DNA from 3 places in the Bacillus methanolicus genome. Region 3 is predicted to be linked to each of the others. Evidence: riboswitches for the same ligand, from Rfam matches in the RefSeq annotation. Region 3 holds a riboswitch; each other region holds the start of a gene.
What was found. A riboswitch is a leader RNA that binds a small molecule or an ion and turns the genes downstream of it on or off. The one in region 3 is predicted to bind cobalamin.
Positions count from the first base shown of each region.

Region 1 (4,175 bases), on a different contig from region 3:
CCACCATATAATCAGAAAGAATAATCTCCAATTTAACTTTTGGATGGAGAGTCACTTGATAATTTTTTCCGCGATAGACACCTTGAGTATCTTTCTGTTTCCCTCTCCCAACTACCTGGGACACGGTAAAACCTGTAATTCCTATCTTCTTCAAGCCTTTAATCGTCTCAGTGAGTCTTTCCGGTCTAATAATCGCTTCAAGTTTTTTCATTTAAACCACCTATTCATGTGAGGTTTTATAACATCTTATGATAAGCAATATGACAATATATACAATATGTCAATAGCACATTAAATTGGAAATATTATGAATAAATGACATAGTGAAAGGATTAAGAATTGGTGCAGATGATTATGTGACAAAACCATTCAATGAGGAGGAACTATCGAAGCAGTGATGAGAAGGTGCGAAAATCAAAATCAAGAGAAAGTCACTTTTAAAGGCTTAATATGGGATCACGACTCTTTTGAATTAAAATATAAAGAAAATCATATCACAGTCACACCAAAGGAATTTGCTTTAATAGGTTTGTTTTTACGAAATCCCAACAAAGTGTTTACACGGGAGCATTTACTTTCTAACGTATGGGGCCAGCTTGCTGAAACAGAGGACAGAACCATTGACTCACATATCCGAAATATTTGAGAAAAATTGCGCAAGGCTGGCTTCCCGATCGATGATCAACTATTGACTGTTTGGGGAATTGGCTATAAGTGGAGAGTTGATGATAATAAGTAGTATGCCCACTACATTTTTCGTAATATCAACTCACGGTTCTGCGCGTTGGCTTCATAATTTGTAACTATTTTGATGCCACAACAAGTGCAATATAAATATGTAGTGGCTACCTTGATTATAAATTTTTATGGATAATAGTGGTTGGACAAATCACCTAATTCGTTATTAAACATAAAATGGAACAGAATGAAAAGAGGAAGGAAGTCTAATTTAATGAATCATTATCAACAACATTATTATCCAGTTAATCCTTATAATCAGTTCCCACAGTACCCTTATTCAGAGATGATGGCCCATCAAGTGACTAAACAAGTGCTATACCCTCAGTTCAAGAATGCTACTTTAGCAGCAATTAGCCCTTTTGTAAACTATGGTTTAAAGGAAGGAGCACAAACTTCTTATAAACATGCACTTCAAGAAGTGGCAGCAATGGCGTATTTACTTGGCAAAGGATTTGATCCTCAAACCGCTTATCTAACAGTTGAATCATGGGAAATAAACGAGCATTTTTAGATTGATTTAACGAACATACGATCATGTATGTTCGTTTTGTTAACGATCGTCATAATAGTTTTTTAAGGCTTGTAAAATAAAAACTAATTGCTATTGTATTACGAGTGCGTCAGCAAAATAAGCAGAGTAGAAAACTGATTTCAGAAGGGATTTACGTCTGCGAGTCATTAAATTTTACATAAAATAAAACCCTCATTTAAATTTGTCAAATAATACTTGAAAAAATAAAGCTGTTACTTTAGTATTGAACTTAACGTCTATATATTGAATAATCAAAAACGACAACAACTATATATTGTGTTGCCTTAAAATAAGATGCCATTAGGCTTAATAGGGAATCTGGTGAGAATCCAGAGCTGCCCCCGCAACTGTAATTGCTGACGAAATGAGCAGACCACTGTATAAGTAAGCTTTGTAGGTGCTTATATGGGAAGGGCTCAAAGTAGGAGGAAGCATAAGTCAGGAGACCTGTCTTATTTTAAGATGTTTCAACTTCTTCGGGGATTGAGAAGATGAAACGGTGGCAACAGAAGGCATAGGACTGGTCTTTTCTTTCCTACATACCTTTTGATGTTATCGTTTCATCCGCTCAAAAACCTTGAGCGGATTTTTTATTTAGGAGGGAAAATTTTGAGTACTGAAACCTATTCAGATCTTCATTACGTGTTGGAAGCTGTCAACCAGGCTGCAAACAAATATGATATCGATGCTACTGAAATCACGAAACGAATAAAAGAACTGAACGCAACTGAGTCTGAAGCAAACCAACAAGCTTTATTTTATGCTTTAAATCACATAGCGATGGATCAGCCTAATTGGACGTTTGTCGCGGCCCGTTTATACCTTAATGAATTATATGAAAAGGCAGCAACCAATCGATGCTATGACCGCTCTTCAAAGTATGGTGATTTTTATCAGCTCATCAAAGTATTAACCGAAAAAGGGATTTATTCTAGTGATCTTCTGTCCTTTTATACGAAAGATGAAATCGATGAGTTGGGAAAAGAGATAGATCCTGATCGCGATCATTTATTTAATTATATAGGACTTTTTTTGCTTGCTGACCGATATCTTGCAAAAGATCACGATCGGAATATTTATGAGCTTCCACAGGAGCGTTTCATGATTATTGCCATGACCATTATGAAACTCGAAAACCAGTCTATCCGATTAGACCTTGTTAAGGAAGCGTATTGGGCATTAAGTAATCTTTATATGACAGTAGCTACCCCTACACTATCAAATGCCGGTAAAAGTTACGGCCAACTTTCATCATGCTTTATTGATACGGTCGATGATTCTCTCGATGGCATTTATTTGAATAATTGGGATATCGCAAGATTAAGTAAAGACGGGGGCGGCATTGGAATCTATTTCGGAAAGGTACGGGCACTTGGTTCCGATATCAAAAAATTTAAAGGGAATTCTTCCGGGGTTGTGCCATGGATTCGATTAATTAATGATACTGCCGTTAGTGTCGACCAATTGGGGCAGCGGCAAGGGGCCGTGGCTGTTTATCTTGACATATTCCATAAAGACATCATGAACGGATTTCTTGATTTAAAAACGAATAATGGAGATGAACGCCGAAAAGCACATGATATTTTCACAGGTGTGACAATACCAGATTTGTTTATGGAAAAATTGCAGGAAATAGATGAAAACGGAAGAAGCATCGGGCTATGGCATACATTCTGTCCTCATCAAGTCAAACAAATCATGGGATGGAAAGATGAACATGGTAATCCCCTCGGACTTGAAGATTTTTATGATGAAATAGATAAAAAATATTTTACGGAGAAATACGAAGAAGCTGTCAATCACCCGCTTCTGCCCCGTAAAACCTATCGCGCAATGGATATAATGGCCCGTATTATGATCGCGCAGTTGGAAACAGGAACGCCTTATATGTTCTACCGTGATGAAGTGAACCGGCAAAACCCGAACAAGCATTTATTAAGTGAAGGACGCACTTCCATCTTTTGCAGTAATTTATGTACAGAGATTGCTCAAAATATGTCGACGACAACGATCATAAAAGAATATCAAGATAAGGATGGAAATATCGTTATCGTTCGGAAACCAGGGGATTTCGTTGTTTGTAACCTGTCCTCTATTAATCTGGCAAAAGCTGTTCCAGCAAATGTGTTGGAGCGTTTAATCCGTATTCAAGTCAGAATGCTGGATAATGTCATTGACTTAAATACGATATCGGTAGGTCAGGCACAACAAACAAATAAAAAATACCGAGCAGTCGGTTTGGGTACATTTGGCTGGCATCACCTTCTTGCTCTTGAGGGGATTCATTGGGAGTCTGAAGAGGCTGTTCGATACGCAGATAAACTTTATGAAGAGATTGCATACTACACCATCTGTACTTCCATGGAACTTGCAAAGGAAAAAGGACCATACAGCCAATTTATAGGTTCGGAGTGGCATACTGGTCTTTATTTTGAACGAAGAAACTATGTTTCAAGCCGCTGGATCGAATTAAAAGAAGCTGTAGCCAAACATGGAATTCGGAACGGCTGGCTGATGGCGATTGCACCTAACTCATCAACAGCGAAAATCGGCGGTTCAACAGATGGAATCGATCCTTTATACGCAGTAGAATACGCTGAAGAAAAGAAAAATTTTAAATTTAAAGTAACAGCCCCAGATTTGAATCATGTCACCTACAATTATTATCGCCGCGCGAGACATGAATTAGATCAACGATGGAGCATTAGACAAAATGCGGCACGCCAGCGCCATATTGACCAAGCGATCAGCTTTAACTTATATGTGCGGCACGATATTAAAGCAAAAGATTTATTAAACCTCCATCTCGAAGCATGGAAGCAAGGGTTAAAAACTACTTACTACGTAAGGAGCACATCCCAAGCTGAAATAGAAGAGTGCGAAGCCTGCCAAAGCTAAAACG
Region 1 covers NZ_PNFF01000001.1:1,397,614-1,401,788, forward strand. The annotation lists gene C0966_RS06915 (P-II family nitrogen regulator) at 1-211, opposite strand, end outside; partial or broken gene C0966_RS06920 (winged helix-turn-helix domain-containing protein) at 318-739, shown strand; gene C0966_RS06925 (hypothetical protein) at 953-1,252, shown strand; cobalamin riboswitch at 1,549-1,742, shown strand; gene C0966_RS06930 (ribonucleoside-diphosphate reductase subunit alpha) at 1,883-4,171, shown strand.
Region 1: linked by a shared signal. The riboswitch ahead of C0966_RS06930 (ribonucleoside-diphosphate reductase subunit alpha) and the one ahead of C0966_RS15445 (ABC transporter substrate-binding protein) in region 3 are both predicted to bind cobalamin.

Region 2 (4,175 bases), on a different contig from region 3:
GTTAAATTTGATCGACGTCAGGTAAGGCTATGCAGGTTTACTTTTTCATTTTAATTTGTTTAATTCCGCTTTTAGGTGCAGGTATTAACTGTTCGCGGGCGATCGCAGCTGCGGCAACCATATTTTTCAGAGAAGCGATTGTTTCTTCAATGCCACGTGTTTTTAATCCACAATCCGGGTTAATCCAAAACAGAGTCGGTTCAAGCACTTTCAAACCACGTTCGATCATGCTTGTGATTTCCTCAATAGATGGAATTCGAGGACTGTGAATATCATATACACCAAGTCCGATTCCTTTATTATACGAATGATTTGTAAATGAAGAAACCAATTCTCCATGACTGCGCGATGTTTCAATCGAAATCACATCTGCATCCAAATCGCTAATCGAGTCCATAAATTCCTGGAACTCACAGTAACACATATGAGTATGAATTTGTGTCGTCTCTTTCACCGAAGAAGTCGTTAAGCGAAATGCCTTAACAGCCCAATCTAAATAGTCATTCCAAGCTGCTTTTTTAAGGGGCAATCCTTCACCGAGTGCCGGTTCGTCTACTTGAATCATTTTTATTCCTGCAGCCTCTAACGCTTCCACCTCTTTTCGTAATGCAAGAGCAATTTGATAGGCTACTTGCTGCCTTGATAAATCGTCGCGAACGAATGACCAGTTTAAAATGGTCACCGGGCCCGTAATCATTCCTTTCACAGGCTTATTTGTTAGTGATTGGGCATATACACTTTCCTTTACAGTCATGGGCTCAAGAAAATCTACATCACCATAAATAATTGGAGGTCTAACACATCGTGAGCCGTATGATTGAACCCATCCATTCTGTGTAAAAGCAAATCCCCCTAACTTTTCACCAAAAAACTCCACCATATCTGTCCGTTCAAATTCTCCATGGACAAAGACATCGAGACCAATCTCTTCTTGTATATGAATCCATTTTTTAATTTGCTCTTTGATAAACACATCATAGCGTTCTGTCGTCCACTCGCCTTTTTTCCACTTCAGTCTAGCTTGTCTCACTTCTGAAGTTTGCGGAAAGCTTCCTATTGTTGTAGTTGGCAATAAAGGCAATTCGAGCAATGATTGTTGTTTCTCGTATCGCTCTTTAAAAGGTGCATTTCGATGAAAATGATGTGCTTGGATTTGATTAACAGACCGATGGACTTCAGAACGATTTCTTGCTTTGGACTTATCTAAACGATTGAGAATTGTCTCATTGTTGGCAAACGTCTCTTTAACGTCGCTTTCACCATAATGAAAACCTTTGACTAAGGATATAATTTCATCTAACTTTTCATCTGCAAATGCTAAAGCATTTTTCAATTCTGGTTCCAGCTTCGTTTCATATTTTGTCGTAACAGGAACATGCAGTAAGCTGCAGGATGATTGAAGCCATAAACGATCTTGTGGAACAAAATTCGTGATGGTTTTTATTAGATCCAATTTTTCATATAAATTAGAACGCCATACATTCCGTCCATCAACAAGTCCAACACCAAGTATTTTATCATGAGGAAATCCGACCGTTTTAAGATGTTGCAGATTCTCCTCTAAGCCATGAACAAAATCTAATCCAATTCCTTGTACAGGAAGCTTCATCAACTCTGAGTACCATTCGACAGAATCAAAATAAGTTTGCAGCATGATACGAAGTTTTGGTGCTGCTTCGTGAAGTTGTTTATAAATGTAAGCGACTGTTTCCATCTCTTCTTTAGTGATTGAAGCAACTAGGATCGGTTCATCCAATTGGACCCATTCGACTCCTTCTTTCTCTAATTCTTGTAAAATTTGCACGTACAGTGGAACCAGCTGCAAAATAAAAGCAGGTAATTGCGTACGTGCATATCCTTTAGAAAGTTTAATAAACGTATAAGGTCCAACAAGAACAGGTTTTCCTTCAATTCCCAACATTTCTTTTGCCTCGCGATAAGCGTTAAGTGGTTTATTTTCTGTTAAGGTTAGTTTCGCTCCTTCATACTCCGGAACAATGTAGTGATAATTCGTGTTGAACCATTTTGTCATTTCACATGCTACCGCTGTTTGATTCCCTCTCGCCATTGAAAAATAAGTATGAAGTGGAACGACTCCACCTTTATAGTTGAAACGTTCGGGTATCATCCCAAACATAACAGCCGTATCCAACATATGATCATAAAATGAAAAATCGCCAACTGGAATGAGATCGATCCCTTTCTCTTTTTGTTTTTGTAAATGGGAAAGACGGATCTGCTCCATTTGATCAAGAAAGTCGGTTTCTCCTATTTTGCCTGCCCAAAAAGCTTCTAAAGCCTTTTTCCATTCACGCCTTTCACCTATGCGTGGATAACCTAAATGACTGCTTTTGATTCCACTCATCTCCATACCTCCAATATTGATATAAAAACACAAAAATAAAAAGGCATCTCTAACGACCAAATAGATAGTTAGAAATGCCTAAATAAGCAGGAGTAGACGATCAATTCTACTCTTGATCAAAATTTTGACACCTCCCTATCTCCCGTAGGTCCAGCAGTGTTGTTGAACCAGGCAGGTCTCCTGACTTAAGTCTCATCATCAGCAACATACCTTCCCAATCCTTATGGACCAGTGGCAATTCGTTGTGCTGACTCCTCTCTTACAGTGGCGGGACCGTGTCGGATTTTCACCGATCTTCCCTTTTAATCCTTGAATGCTTTTGATTCAAGGAACCTGATTCCTTCTTTATGGAGTTGTTATTTATGTAAAAGCCATTACTCCGGAAAGAGAAAAGCTTTTCATACGATACCTTTAGAAACAGTTTACTAGGAAATTTTCTAATCTATCAGAAATTCCTCAAATGACCAAAAAAGCTGCGTCCATCCTGTCCGCTAATAAAGAATAGTGGTCGTAATATTCTGAGAAAAAACCATTGTGCTAAGATTACCACTTCCGATTAGGTTCGTCAAATTCTATTTTCAAAGAATTTCTAAATGATTGATTCTTTAACAGATTTTGTTCTTGTATTTTGATAGGTTTTGACGGTAACGTTTTTTGTGATCCATTCAAGTGTTTTCGATATAAGGTCTTGAAAATGTTCCCCGCAAGAAAACGTATGATTGGCTCCGATAACTTCATTTCTTGTGCAAGTTCCCGTTTCTCTTCTAAGAAAAACTTGTTCAAAATCAGCGCTGTATTTTGCAGGAATTTCTTCATCATTTGTACCATGAATAAGCAAGACATCTTTTGAAAAATTTCGTGCAGCGATGAGAGGATGATATTTCTCGAGCGATTGAAAAAATTTCGCTGTAAACGAGTATCCTAAATGGTCTATTGCTGAAACTTTTTTCAAGTTCATCACTTTCTCTCTGCCTACGATCTTTCGAATGTCCTCGTATGGATGGGCTACAGCTGACCAAAGAATAAGTTTGTTTACACGTCCATCTTCAACTGCAGTCAGGAGAGCAGTTGCACCACCGAGACTGTGACCTAAAAGCACAACTTGGTTGTAGTCAATATTTTTTAACTTAATTCCAAAATCGATAACAGCTTTTGTTTGTTCAATTAATTCATCCAACCCACTGTTTCCATAAACGCCCGGACTCTCCCCGCATCCTTCATAATCGAATCTTACAACAACAAATCCGTCCAATGTTAATGCATGCGCCGTTTTTACAAATAGCCGGTCTACCCCAATGCGGCTGCTTGTAAATCCGTGGCAAATAATAACCAATGGATAAGCGCATTCCCCATTCGTTTTTTCATACATAGCCGGAAAATCAATCGTAGCTGCCAGAAATTGTTGTTTCCATGGAATCTTTACATATGTTCCCATATGCTGTTTCTCCTTTTCTTTGGTTTATAAATTTGTGCGTCCAGTTTCACAGTAAGCAAAACCGGAAACACGTAACTAAAATCAAAGAATTATTAATCTCTCGGTTTGTTTTTCGTTAACTTTTCGTACTCTTCCTCAAGTTCACGCAGTGAAAGTTCAAATAGTTGAAAATTCCCTTTTTTATAAACACCTGAAAGGATAAGAAAATCAATTATTTTCTCCTTTTTCTCTTCGAGATGTTTTAAACGGTCTAGATTCATAGCGTTCTCCTTTCTTTTTTTCAATTAAACCTATCATATTTATCGGATTTATAAAACTTAAAAACCCCTTCTTATCGTTTTCTTCCAACGACAAGAAGGGGTTGAATGATTAACA
Region 2 covers NZ_PNFF01000001.1:1,255,131-1,259,305, forward strand. The annotation lists gene metE (5-methyltetrahydropteroyltriglutamate--homocysteine S-methyltransferase) at 38-2,365, opposite strand; cobalamin riboswitch at 2,519-2,717, opposite strand; gene C0966_RS06300 (alpha/beta hydrolase family protein) at 2,955-3,800, opposite strand; gene fbpA (Fur-regulated basic protein FbpA) at 3,893-4,060, opposite strand.
Region 2: linked by a shared signal. The riboswitch ahead of metE (5-methyltetrahydropteroyltriglutamate--homocysteine S-methyltransferase) and the one ahead of C0966_RS15445 (ABC transporter substrate-binding protein) in region 3 are both predicted to bind cobalamin.

Region 3 (4,175 bases):
CATTAAATCGAGAACCTTTCCGGTTTTCTCGATTCCAAGTTTATTTAAAACCTCGATTTGTTTTTCTCTGTTTAATTCTTCTATTAAATCAGCAAGCTGGTCGATGTTTAAATAAAGAAGAAAACGTGTTCTATGCTTCTCCGGCAGATTTTCATATAACTGAGCAATATCGTATGGCTGGAGTTCGTCCATTATAGCTTCGAATACTTTCTTCTTGTTTTCTTTCAATGATTTGATGATTTGAAGAGTAATTTGATCCTCTGTCATGTTTTTAATCATGCTTTTCACGCTCCTTCCGCCGGTTTTTCTGCTTCCTAGTTATTATAAGGAATTTATCTTTTAATGGAAACGATAGTATAAGAATAATATAAAGTAAATAATGGATTGCTTTATCTACAGTTTATGAGCTCGAAAAGGAATGGCTCATATCCGTACACGCTTTTTGAAAATAATTGGCATTGAATACAATAAGTTTTTTGAAAACTGCATGAATGAGATAAGATATTTTTTTCAATTTTTGTTAAAATATTAGATACGATGATTGATCGTTTATATAAACAGTGTTTCCGGTGGATTCGTTTTTTTCTGGCAGCAGTCCGCTTTTTTTATATTTAAAAACAGAATTTTATCGGAAAATATATTTATTCATTACGCTCGGAGGTTTCGCCAGTGAAAAAGCACAATCAAGAGTTTCGCGATCTTATCTATGTTCATTTAAATGAAAGTGACCGTTATGTTATTACGTACGGAATCGAATTTTTTGAGTTTGCCCGGTCACTTTCAGATTTAATGAACAATTTATTATTGTTGAAACATCGTTTTGATGACGGTGATTTTAACATGCATACGCTTTTAGAATATGTTCCCAAGGAGAGGCTGAATAGATTGGTAAAAGACGATGTCTACGGATACGGAGATTTTTGCTGGATCGACTTTGCAGAAGTGGAAAGCCTTGACGAGCTGTCAGGAAGGGAGATTGCTGAACTCTTATACCTTGGCCATCTAAAGCAGCATCTAAAGCCGCCGTTTTATAACCATCTCGGCAATCAATTTGTGTACTTGGCTCATGATGACGGATGGTTTAATAAAACTTATTACCGCCATTTAAACCATTTTTACCGAATGCTTGGTGAAGTCATTGCCATGAAATTGAATCAATTGAAAATTGATAAGACCCTTTTGGGAATCAAGAAAAAACGCTCGTACCCTCCTGTTACGAAAGAACTTCTGATGTCGTTGTCAGGGTTTATGAAGGAAGGTGCTGTTTTGTCGTTGAAAAATCTTGCAAAAAACCGAAACCGCCTGGAAATTCCTATATGGGCAATTGGAGATTTTGACAATATGGATGATATGTATGAAGAATTTGAAAAAGTAAAATTGCAAAAAAGTGATGCAAAGCTTGTCTTTGATAAAAAAACAAGAGAATGGCAGCTTTTTGCGACATAAGACCTTTAGCCTTTATCAAAAAATTTTACTGTTTCTTATGACAAATAGTGTATAATACGATTTGACGGAAAATTTCATACATACAAGGAACAGGTGTCTTATTTTTAAGACTTAAAAGGGAAGTTGGTGAAAATCCAACGCGGTCCCGCCACTGTAAATGGGAGCGAGCTGCGATCAGCCACTGTACAGAGATTGTATGGGAAGGTGCAGCAAGTGATGACCATAAGCCAGGAGACCTGCCTGTTTCTTTAGCACCAAATACCTACGAGGATAGGGAGGTGTGGGAAGGCCTTATTATGTCTTTTTTGCATTTCTGAATAATTGGCCAATACTGCATCTCTATACCTGTTATTAGAGATGCTTTTTTATTTGTATTAAAAAGGGGGAGAAACACAATGAAAAAATTATATTCATTATTATTGGCGATGCTTTTTGCAGCAGGCATCCTTGCCGGTTGCGGCGGGGAAGAAAAACCTGATAATAATACATCTTCAAATGAACCGAAGCAAGAGCAAAAATCAGAAACTGAATTTCCGGTGACAATCAAAGACGCAACTGGCGAAGAGGTTGTCATTCAATCAAAACCGGAAAGAATTGTGTCGCTTATTCCGAGTAATACCGAAATTGCGTTTGCTTTAGGTTTGGGAGAAGAAGTGGTTGGAGTATCTGATCATGATAATTATCCCGAAGAGGCGACAAAAAAAGAAAAAATTGGCGGCATGGAAATAAACGTTGAGAAAATTATTTCATTAAATCCAAACCTTGTTCTTGCCAGCCCATCAATTGCTCAAAGTTCCAAGGAAGGCTTGCAGCAGTTGAAAGATGCCGGAATAACTGTTCTCGTTGTTAATGATGCGCAAAATTTTGAACAAGTATACGACTCCATTGAAATGATCGGCACTGCGACAGGTGAAATGGATGAAGCAGAAAAAATCATCCAAAATATGAAAGAACGGATTTCAAAAATAAAAGAAAAAGCTTCTAAAATTGAAGAGAGCAAACAAAAGACAGTATTTGTTGAAATATCGCCTGCTCCCGAAATTTATACACCGGGAAAAAACACGTTTATGGATGAAATGCTCACAATCATCAATGCAAAAAATGCTTTCGGGGAATTAGAAGGATGGGCAAAAATTGATCAGGAAGCCGTGATTGAAAAAAATCCGGATGTGATTGTGACAACATATGGTTTTTATGAAAAAGACCCTGTCGGAAACGTCACAAGCCGCAAGGGCTGGGAAAATATAAATGCCGTAAAAAATAAACAAGTATTTGATGTCCATTCAGATTTGGTTTCCCGTCCGGGTCCGCGTCTTGCCGAAGGAGTAGAGGAACTTGCGAAAGCTGTTTATCCGGAAATTTTTGCTAAGTAACAAAACGATTGCGTATGTTCTTGCAATCTTATTTTTCCTTTCGGCAATGCTGATCGGAATTGCACTCGGGACCGTTTCAGTTCCGGCCTTTACGATTATTCAAATTATTGGTGCTGAAATTTTCCGTTTACCGCCAATCGATCCAATTGATCCGATGTTTTCAAATATTGTGATGAATATCCGTCTGCCGCGGGTTCTCCTCGCTGGTCTTGTAGGGGCATCTCTTGCGATTGCAGGAGCTGCCTTTCAAGGCCTTTTGCGCAATCCGCTTGCTGATCCTTATACTCTTGGGGTATCTTCGGGTGCATCTGTTGGAGCGGTGATCGCGCTGTTTTTTCAAATCACGCTTCCAATTGCCGGCTTGTATACGCTGCCGGTGTTAAGTATAACAGCGTCTATTATCACCGTCTTTTTTGTGCTTTTTTTCGCACAAAAGATTGAACGAACCATGAAAGTTGAAACGATTATTTTAACAGGAATTATTTTCAGCTCATTTCTCGGTGCACTTATTTCCTTAATGATTGCGCTCACAGGGGAAGAGCTTCGGCAAATTATCGGCTGGCTCTTGGGAAGTGTTTCTATGCGAGGCTGGGAATATATTAAGATTATTTTTCCTTTTTTTATTCTTGGCTCTTGCTTGCTGATTATGAATACGAATGAATTAAATGCGCTGTCCTTCGGTGAAGAACGGGCGCAGCATTTAGGTGTTAATGTACTTCAGAGAAAACTGCTTATTTTAATTTCAGGATCCGTTCTTACCGGTGCGGCTGTAGCTGTTTCGGGGACGATTGGGTTTGTCGGACTTGTTGTTCCCCACTTTGTCAGACTGTTGTGGGGGGCTGATCATCGCCACTTATTGCCGCTATCGATGATGATAGGCGGGGGTTTATTAATTCTTGCCGACCTTGTTTCACGGACGATTATTGCGCCATCAGAACTTCCAATCGGCGTGATTACAGCTTTAATAGGAGCTCCGATGTTTGCTGTTATTTTAATAAGAAGAAGGGTAAGAAATGGATAATATGCTAGTTGTCAGCAATCTTTCTGGTGGTTATGATAGCCAAAATATTATAAATGACATTTCTTTTTCAGTTGGGAAAGGGGAATTATTTGGCATTCTCGGCCCAAATGGCAGCGGGAAAACGACTTTATTAAAAATGATCAGTGGTATTTTACCTTATAAAAAGGGAGATATAACGATTAAAGATCGTCCGTTATCAGCGTTTTCTTCTAAAGAGCTTGCGAAAGTAATAGCCGTTTTGCCTCAAGCGATCGGAGACACTTTTTCCTATACGGTAAAAGAAACGGTATCGCTTGGAAGATATGCACATCAAAAAGACTGGTTTCAAACTTGGA
Region 3 covers NZ_PNFF01000002.1:757,979-762,153, forward strand. The annotation lists gene mgtE (magnesium transporter) at 1-279, opposite strand, end outside; gene C0966_RS15440 (hypothetical protein) at 670-1,446, shown strand; cobalamin riboswitch at 1,521-1,704, shown strand; gene C0966_RS15445 (ABC transporter substrate-binding protein) at 1,842-2,819, shown strand; gene C0966_RS15450 (FecCD family ABC transporter permease) at 2,782-3,840, shown strand; gene C0966_RS15455 (adenosylcobinamide amidohydrolase) at 3,842-4,175, shown strand, end outside.